2 regions of the Desulforamulus hydrothermalis Lam5 genome follow, and region 1 is predicted to be linked to the other one. Evidence: riboswitches for the same ligand, from Rfam matches in the RefSeq annotation. Region 1 holds a riboswitch; the other holds the start of a gene.
The links. A riboswitch is a leader RNA that binds a small molecule or an ion and turns the genes downstream of it on or off. The one in region 1 is predicted to bind molybdenum cofactor.

Region 1 (4,800 bases):
GGTTGCAATACTGCATTTTCGCAGTTGCAATTATCCCTTTTTGTTATTCTTAACATAATAAAATTCCCTGATCTTACGTTGCTTTAAAATGACTGCTGCACCATGAACTAAGCTGTTCGTAGTGCAGCAGCCTTATTTGTTGTATGGAGTTTTCGTCAGCGGATAATTAAGACCGGGCAGGAGGCGTGTCGAGAGACACGATTGCTGACACTTCCCATTAAATAGCCCTTTATTTCTCCTAAACCACGGCTTCCCAGGATGATTAAATCGTAATTTTCGGCCCGGGCTTTTTCTAAGATTTCGTCTGCCGGTTGCCCCATGACAATAAATGTATCAACAGCTATGTTATTACCACTAAACATAGAAATATATTGATCAAGTAATTCCTGGCCGTTTTTCATTAATTCTTCAACAATGGCTTGCTGCGCCTGGCCTAAACGATCCACGGCCGTATTTACATAGGGAGGTAAACTGGGCACCACATGCATTAAAGTTATCTTGGCAGCCAGTTTTGCCGCTAACTCAACAGCATGGGACAGGGCCTTTCTGGCACGTTCAGAGCCGTCTAAGGGTACCAAAATTTTTTTATACATAGCATATCCTCCTTGTTTTTAGGTGTAGTTCTCTTAAATATTAAAAATTCCTGCTATTTTGGGGAGGATATGCGCTGACTGATCTTCATCACCCCCTTCATGTTTGCCTGATATACTTTATGAATGAATGGGCCCGTTTAGAATAATGTTTAAGAAGGGAATACTTGTATGCAGGACTAAAACCAGGTAAAAGTTCGTATTTTAAAATATTTGCTTTTGACAAACTTTAAGATTTATGCTATATTAACATTGTTGATGCGGAAGTGGCTCAGTGGTAGAGCATCGCCTTGCCAAGGCGAGGGTCGCGGGTTCGAATCCCGTCTTCCGCTCCAGCTGTATCCAGCAGGGGGAAACCCTGCTTTTTGTGTTTCTTGTAAAACAATCTTGCAAACTTTTCTGAGGGAAGTAAGGGAAAGACGTGAAAATACGCGTATATAAAAAGACGGGTAACCTGTATGATATTGAAGTTTTACATCCAAGGGCCACTGTGCAGGACTATCTGGATGCGGTTAACGAATTTATAGAAAAAAATACTGATCCTCCTTGCCGGGGTTGCGATGAATGCTGTTGGGAACGTATACCCCTGACCAGTATTGATGTTTATAATTATTTGCAACAAGCTAACCTGTTACAACTGGATAAACGCCGGCCGCTGCTGGATTTTCTGGAAAAGTATTGCTATGTATATGTGGAAGGCGGTGCGGTTGATATCAGCCTGGGCTTCACCCTGGAAGGGGCTTGTATTTTTCTCAATCAACAAGAGCGAATTTGTTCCGCTTATGCATGCCGTTCCCTGGTTTGCCAGAGCTTTATTTGCCTGGAGAGTACCTTAAGGGCACAGGAGTTGCGCTCAGAATTGGTAAATGCAGGCATGGATGAACTGGTGCGCCAGTGGCTGTGGCAAAGCCGCCAAGCAGGGCGTAAGCCGGTTGCGCATGAAGCACACAACCCTAACCCCAACCTGGCCGATTATCCAGCCAATGGCTTTACCGATAAAACCAGTTACCGCCAGGTTCTTTTAGCGGATATTTGCAGCCGGAAGCTGTGGAGCAAATTATATAAGCCCTAAAATAAGAAAAATTTTAATTTGGTGATCGGCATGGTTACACAAATTAAAGAAATTCGCAAGCGTAACCAATTAAAAAAATTAAACGCCTTGGTAAAGGAAATTTTGGAAGTCAGACAGTTTTTAAAATACTTTGATAACCTTAACCTGCCGGATTACCAAGCGATGATTGATCAATTACCACAGGGCATTGAGCCGGGCTTGCTAATTCGTTTACAGCAGCGGCAGTCCTTGGCATATTATGGCTATTTTGAGCTTAAAGCACGGGAAGCAGCTTTAAAAAAAGCTATCCAAAAAGCTTCTGACGATTTGGATAACTTGTTAAAATTTGGGGAATAATAAATTTATGGTAACTGATATTCGAACTTACCGGCATAAGCAAAAATTAGCCCATATCAATGAGCTGATCAAACAATTAATGCTTGTCAGGTCAGACATCCAAAGGTTGAAGATTGAAGAAGAGCGGTTGAAAAATGCCATTAGAGATTTGACCAAAGAATTAGCTTGGTCAGACCGGCCCAACATTTTACGCGAATAGGGTCATTTGCCGGATTAACATGTGTCATGGAAAAAACTGGGGATAAAACAGTGGATAATGTGGATAATTATGGAAGATGATTACAGCAATCCGCAATACTTGCAAATTTGGCGAACCGGCAGGGGTTTCTGCGTAAAACAGCCGGGAAGTCAGCTATATAATTAGCGGTCAAAAACCGGCTTAGTTTTTAAATTTTTCTGTCAGATAAAAAGGATTACCGATAATTTTGCAGAATTAAGCATTAAAATTAAAACTCCGAGTCCAATAACCTGTAGACACTGTTATAAATTCTTGTAACATTGTTATGGTTTTTGGACCGACAGGGTATGTTGGGAAACCGGCATGCCTCCCGTTGCGGAAAGGAGATGATAGACGACAGGTAATGCCGAGCTTTGTTTCCTTTTCCGGGGATAAAGCCCGGTTTTTTAATTGCCTTACCAAAGCCTGCAATACTGCTGTTGTTTCATGCCCATGGTCTGCGTTTTGTCTTAACAGGTTGATTAAGTAATTTAGTTCAAATTGCTCTGTTTTAAAGGAGAGATTGCATGATGCGTAAAATAAGTACTATTGCTGTAATTTTTGCACTGCTTGCTGCATTTATGGTTGGATGTCAGGGTAAAAGCGAGCCCAAGGAGAACAGTAATGAGGCAGCCAAGCCGGAAACGCCGGATGTAATTTTAGCAACTACCACCAGCACCCAGGACAGCGGACTCCTTGATATTCTCATCCCGGATTTTGAAAAACAAACCGGCTACCGGGTTAAGGCTGTTGCGGTAGGAACCGGACAAGCCTTGAAAATGGGGGAAAAGGGAGAAGCCGACGTGCTGTTAACCCATGCTCCCAAGTCTGAAAAACCTTTGGTAGATGCCGGAGCGGTTATTAATTACCGGTTAGTGATGCACAATGATTTTATTATTGTCGGGCCGGAGAATGACCCGGCCGGTGTAAAACAAGCCAGGAGCAGTAAGGAAGCTTTTCAAAAAATAGCAGCAAAGGGTGCGATTTTCGTTTCAAGAGGGGATGATTCAGGCACACATAAAAAAGAGCTCGCTCTCTGGGAGGCGGCCAAAATTGATCCGCAAGGACAGAAATGGTATCAGGAATCCGGCAGCGGCATGGGTCAAACATTGAACATCGCCAATGAAAAATTAGGTTATACCTTAACCGACAGGGCCACTTATCTTGCCCAGAAGAAAAATCTTAAACTTGTTATTGTTTCCCAGGGTGACAAAGATTTGCTTAATATTTACCATGTCATGCAAGTAAACCCCAATAAATTTTCCAAAGTTAACGCTGCCGGGGCTAAAGCGTTTGTGGAGTATATGATAAATCCTGATACTCAAAAAATAATCGGGGAGTTTGGTCGGGAGAAATACGGCGAATCTCTCTTTTCTCCGGACGCAGGAAAAGAAGCAAGTGAACCGGGTAAATAAGTATAACGTGAGCCGGCCCGATTTCTCCTTGCAAATGCAGGGGGTTACCAAGTGGCCGGCCGGGAATCAGCAAACCACCAAATTTTGAAGGCTTCCGATTGCTCGGAAGCCTTCAAATTACTGGCGGGAGTGTGTGGGAATCGAACCCACCATGGACAGGAGCGCTGCCCAACGACTGGTTTTGAAGACCAGGAGCACCACCAGGCACCATCCACTCCCAAGGTATATCTAAAAGTTATTAATTTCCGTCTTATTATAACATAGTAAAGGTTCGCAGACAATAAATTGTCGCCGGCAAATATGTTACTTGCGGTTTTGTTTGCCCGCCTCGGCTATGCCGGTCAACCTGCTTGTTTTTTATGTTAGCCGTTAGCTTGCTATTCCCGCTTAAAGGGAATGATTTTTCCTTTTTCAGATGTTTGATCCGGTTTTGGATGATCAGCCTGCGTCTCAGCGGAGCAACCTCCACAGCCGGGGCACCCACCGTTAAGATTGACCAGGCCGAATTGAAAAGCTGTTTTGAGAACTTCGTGTCCCAGCTTATCCAGTTTCGGATTATAATAAGGAAGAGTTTGGCTGTCATCGATATGCTGCAAAACTTGCAGAAGAAAACTGCGCATGGTTTCAGTATCAAGCAGATCCACGAGATCCCGGCGGGGAATAAATCTTTTTGTCATCGTGATCTCTCCTAAAAAATATTTATATTGGTAATTTCACCGCCCAGAGGGATTTTCCTGCAGGATCAAGATTTGCCGGTATAACAAAAATATGCCGGCTGAAGGTTAAGCTAAAAATAGAGGAATTTTTTAACTATTGGCGAATAAGTACCTGTTATGGTGGAAAGATACTCTCAAGTAGGTGACGGTTTGCAATATGCTGGATTTTTTCAGACAGGTTAGGGAAGACCTGGAATTAGTTGAACAGGAAATTAAAGCGGTTGTTCAATCCCGTGATCCACTGCTAACTCAAACATCCATGCACTTATTGAATGCCGGAGGAAAACGTTTACGTCCGGCTTTTGCGCTTTTGGCAGGTAAGTTATACAACTACAGCTTGGAAAAACTTTTGCCCCTGGCCGTGGCTTTAGAACTGATTCATATGGCATCATTGGTACATGACGATGTGGTGGATAATTCGCAGACCAGAAGGGGTACTCCCACAGTAAAAGCC
Region 2 (4,800 bases), on a different contig from region 1:
GGGAAAGTGGTGGCTGCCGAGCAGCATGAGTACGGACGCACCAGAATGCAGGTAATGCAGTGCGATAATATTTTGAAAAACCTTACCGCCGATGAAGAATGCTGGATGAGCCACGGCGACCGGGTAGAAGAAGCGCCGCCGGGCTTTCAGGTAATTGCCAGGACTGACAAGGCACCGGTGGCAGCCATGGCCAACCCGGACAAGAAGCTGTATGCGGTTCAGTTTCACCCCGAGGTGGTTCACACCCCCAAGGGTACGGAAATTCTCAAGAGCTTTTTGTTTGACATTTGCGGCTGCAGCGGCGCCTGGAACATGGGTTCATTCCTGGAGGAGGCGGTTCGGGAGGTTAAGCAAAAGGTGGGCAACCGCCAGGTTTTGTGTGCCTTGAGCGGCGGCGTGGATTCTTCCGTGGCGGCGGTGCTGGTGCACCGGGCGGTAGGTGACCGGCTCACCTGTGTGTTTGTAGATCACGGTTTATTAAGAAAGAACGAAGCACAGCAGGTGGTAGAAACCTTCCGCAACCGGTTTAACATCAAACTGGTGCATGTGGACGCTTCGGAACGTTTCTTAGAGAAACTAAAGGGTATTACCGATCCCGAACAAAAGCGTAAAATCATTGGTGCCGAGTTTATCCGGGTGTTTGAGGAAGAAGCCAGGAAACTGGGCGATATTGATTTTCTGGTACAGGGCACCCTGTACCCGGATGTGGTGGAAAGCGGCACCGCCACAGCGGCCGTCATTAAATCCCACCATAATGTGGGGGGCCTGCCGGAAGATATGCAGTTTGAACTGATTGAACCCCTGCGCTGGCTGTTTAAGGATGAAGTGCGCCGGTTAGGCGAAGAACTGGGCCTGCCGGAAGAAATTGTCTGGCGCCAGCCTTTCCCCGGCCCCGGTTTAGCGGTCAGGATACTGGGTGAAATCACCAGGGAAAAACTGGCCATATTGCGCGAGGCAGATTTTGTGGTGACCGATGAAATTAAAAAGGCCGGCTTGGCCAGGGAAATCTGGCAATACTTTGCGGTGTTGCCGGACATGCGCAGCGTCGGTGTCATGGGTGACGGGCGTACTTACGCTTATGCTGTGGTGGTGCGGGCGGTTTACAGCCATGACGGCATGACCGCCGACTGGGCCCGCATCCCCCATGAGGTGCTGGCCAACATTTCTACCCGCCTGGTCAACGAGGTGGCAGAGGTTAACCGGGTGGTGTACGACATTACTTCCAAACCGCCGGGTACTATTGAGTGGGAATAGTAAAAGAAAAACCCTGCAAGATTCTATATTATAGGGCTTGCAGGGATTAATTTTATACTGTCCATTTGAAGCCCTACCTCCAATTCATAGAGCATGACAGTTGCCTGGCATAACCGGAAGTGGTCATTAAGCGGTGTTCAATAATAGCAAAGAACCAACGAATGGCTGATGCACTTTTTGGAAAATACGGATTAGTCTTTCTCTACGCCTGATTTCCAATTTAAGCGGGAACCTTTTGACGGGCTTATTAAGTTGAGGTTAGCTAGCAATAAAAAAGAAGGTATTTATTCGACAACATCTGATCTTTGTTTACAAAGGAAATATTAAATTTTGCGTAGAATATAACCCACAGTCGGATAATTAATTAATTAAGAAGCAGATTTGTCTTTTTTTGGAACATTTTTACCATTATAGAACACCGAAAATAAAAGGCAATGCAAAATTGATTTATTATAGAACGGATTATAACGGATAATATATGGTATGGATTTTGCTATAAATTTCAACGAACTTGTCTCCGAGCCGTTAGATCTAAAGCATAAGCCATGATCTCCCGGCCGTTAGGGTTCACCGGGAAACCGGTGGGCCTCCCGTGAGGAAAGGAGTACGGTAAATACTTGGCTAACAAGGCCAGGGTCTGCCTGCTTCTTTGCGGAGACTCTGGTTTTTATTTTTTAACAAGATAAATCTGAATTGTGAGCTCCGAGCTTGGTAGTCTAAGGCAGTGCTATGACGGCCAAGCCGATAGGGTTTAATGGGAAACCATTAAGCCTCCCGTGTGGAAAGGAGTATAGTAGTAAACCTTGGGGGTAGAATGCCAGGGTGCTGTTTATCCTTCCACAGCATCCTGGTTTTTATTTTTCTATCATAAATACAAGGGGGATATGGTTATGAAGATGGTACCGGTCCAGGAGGCGGTGGGAATGGTTCTCTGCCACGATATTACCCAGATTATACCGGGTAAATTTAAGGGCAGGGCATTCAAGAAAGGGCACATTGTAAAGTTTGAAGATATTCCAAGACTGTTGGATCTGGGCAAGCAAAACTTGTACGTATGGGAAATAAATAAAGACCTATTGCATGAAGATGACGCAGCCCTGAGAATTGCCAGGGCAGCTGCCGGTCACGGCATAACCCTTACTGAACCTAAAGAGGGCAAGGTAAACCTGGTGGCCAAAGAAAAGGGGCTGCTTAAGGTAAATTCAGATGCTTTATACAGTATTAACGAACTGGAAGATGTAATGTTTGCAACTCTACATACCAACCAAATAGTTGAAAAGGATAAAGTATTAGCGGGTACCAGAATCATTCCTCTGGTTATTAAGGACGACAAAATTCGCAATATTGAAAATATATGTCGAATTAACTACCCGTTGATTGAGGTCAAACCCTTTAGATCTTTAAAAGTTGGTGTTGTCACCACCGGCAGTGAAGTGTATCATGGTCGAATTCAGGATGAATTTGGACCGGTAGTAACCAAAAAAATAGCGTCGTGGGGGAGTTATGTCTTCAGACAGATATTTGTGTCTGACAGCACAGAAATGATTGTAAATGCAATCAACCAGTTATTGCGAGAGGGGGCTGAGATGATAACAGCTACCGGAGGCATGTCTGTAGACCCCGACGATTTGACTCCCGCCGGAATCAGAGCTGCCGGTGGACGCATTGTTACCTACGGTGCACCCACTTTGCCCGGGGCTATGTTTATGGTGGCCTACATGGGAAAAGTACCGGTTCTGGGGTTGCCAGGTTGTGTAATGTACAGCCGCAGCAGTATTTTTGACCTGGTGGTCCCTCGCATTTTGGCAGGGGAAGAAATAACCCGCAGAGATATTGTTGCTCTGGGTCACGGTGGTCTCTGTGTTAACTGTAAGGAATGCAGATATCCGGACTGTGGTTTTGGCAAATAACTTGGAATTGAAATTTAAGGTGCTGTTTGACAGGCCTTAAAGATTTAATAAATAGAGAAGGAGTGTAAAAAATTGATTAAAAAGAAGCTTAACATCAACGGTGTTACTACTGTTGTAGTTGCCGATCCGGAAGCTATGCTGGCAGATGTCCTGCGTGGACAACTGCACCTGACCGGAACCAAGGTTGGCTGCGGCAAAGCCCAGTGCGGGGCCTGCTCGGTGATCTTGAACGGCAAGGTAATCATGTCCTGCGCCTACAAGATGAAACGCATTCCCGACGAATCCATTATTACCACCATTGAGGGTATCGGCACCCCCACCAACCTGCACGCCCTGCAACTGGCCTGGGTTAAATACGGCGCTGCCCAGTGCGGCTTCTGTTCCCCTGGCTTTATTGTATCCGCCAAGGGTCTCTTGGACCAAAACCCGAACCCGACCCGGGAAGAAGTACGCGACTGGTTTCAGAAGCACAGAAATGTCTGCCGCTGCACCGGTTACAAGCCCATCGTGGACGCTGTGATGGCGGCTGCCAAGCTGATGCGCGGTGAAATCACTGTAGAAGACCTGAGCTTCCGGATGCCGGCTGACGGCAAGATCTTGGGTACCGATTATCCACGTCCATCTGCTGTGGGCAAGGTCACAGGCACCATTGAATACGGCTCCGACTTCGGTCTCCGGATGCCGCCCGGCACCCTGCAGCTCAAACTGGTCCAGGCCCAGGTTTCTCATGCCAGGATTCTCTCCATCGATACCTCCGAAGCTGAAAAAATGCCCGGTGTTTACAAGGTTGTTACGCATAAGGATATTAAGGGTAAAAACCGCATTAACGGCTTGAACTTCCCAAACAACAAGGGGGACAGCTATGACCGTCCGATCCTGTGTGATGAAAAGGTCTTCCAGTTCGGCGACGCCATTGCCATTGTCTGCGCCGACACGGAAGCAAACGCCCAGGCTGCTGTAGAAAAAGTTAAAGTAGAACTGGAAATTCTGCCGCCTTACATGAGTGCTCCTGCTGCCATGGAACCCGATGCCATTGAGATTCACCCCGGTACCCCCAATGTTTATTATAAGCAGCTTATCGAAAAGGGTGAAGACACTGCGCCGCTGATGGAAAAAGCAGATGTTGTGGTGTCTATGGAAGACTTATACGTCGGCCGCCAGCCCCACCTGCCCGTCGAGCCGGATGTTGCCGCCGCTTACTATGACGAAAACGGCAACCTGCAAATTCTGTCGAAGAGTATCGGCCTGGACCTGCACGCCCTCATGATTGGCGAAGGCCTAGGCCTCGAGCCGGGCAAAAACCTGTTCCTGTCCCAGTTCCCCGGTGTGGGCGGTACCTTCGGCTACAAGTTCAGCCCCACCATTGAGGCACTGGTGGGTGCTGCTGCCATGGCTACCGGCAAGCCTTGCTTCCTGAACTTCAACTACTACCAGCAGATTACTTACACCGGCAAGCGGTCACCTTTCTTTATCGACCTGAAGTACGGCGCTACTAAGGACGGCAAGATCATTGCCATGGAAAGCAACTGGGCAGTGGACCATGGTCCTTACTCCGAGTTTGGCGACCTCCTGACTCTGCGTGGTGCCCAGTTCATTGGCGCCGGCTATGGCATTCCGAACATCCGCGGCGTAGGCT

Region 2: linked by a shared signal. The riboswitch ahead of DESHY_RS11875 (molybdopterin-binding protein) and the one ahead of DESHY_RS00735 (ABC transporter substrate-binding protein) in region 1 are both predicted to bind molybdenum cofactor.

The regions. Positions count from the first base shown of each region.
Region 1 covers NZ_CAOS01000001.1:132,252-137,051, forward strand. Annotated here, with positions in the region: gene DESHY_RS00710 (universal stress protein) at 156-593, opposite strand; tRNA gene DESHY_RS00715 (tRNA-Gly) at 851-925, shown strand; gene DESHY_RS00720 (YkgJ family cysteine cluster protein) at 1,012-1,662, shown strand; gene DESHY_RS00725 (hypothetical protein) at 1,693-1,998, shown strand; gene DESHY_RS00730 (hypothetical protein) at 2,006-2,197, shown strand; molybdenum cofactor riboswitch at 2,439-2,578, shown strand; gene DESHY_RS00735 (ABC transporter substrate-binding protein) at 2,746-3,630, shown strand; tRNA gene DESHY_RS13825 (tRNA-Sec) at 3,752-3,849, opposite strand; gene DESHY_RS00740 (hypothetical protein) at 4,008-4,307, opposite strand; gene DESHY_RS00745 (polyprenyl synthetase family protein) at 4,504-4,800, shown strand, end outside.
Region 2 covers NZ_CAOS01000013.1:346,376-351,175, forward strand. Annotated here, with positions in the region: gene guaA (glutamine-hydrolyzing GMP synthase) at 1-1,254, shown strand, start outside; molybdenum cofactor riboswitch at 1,758-1,875, shown strand; molybdenum cofactor riboswitch at 1,943-2,059, shown strand; gene DESHY_RS11875 (molybdopterin-binding protein) at 2,145-3,164, shown strand; gene DESHY_RS11880 (molybdopterin-dependent aldehyde oxidoreductase) at 3,237-4,800, shown strand, end outside.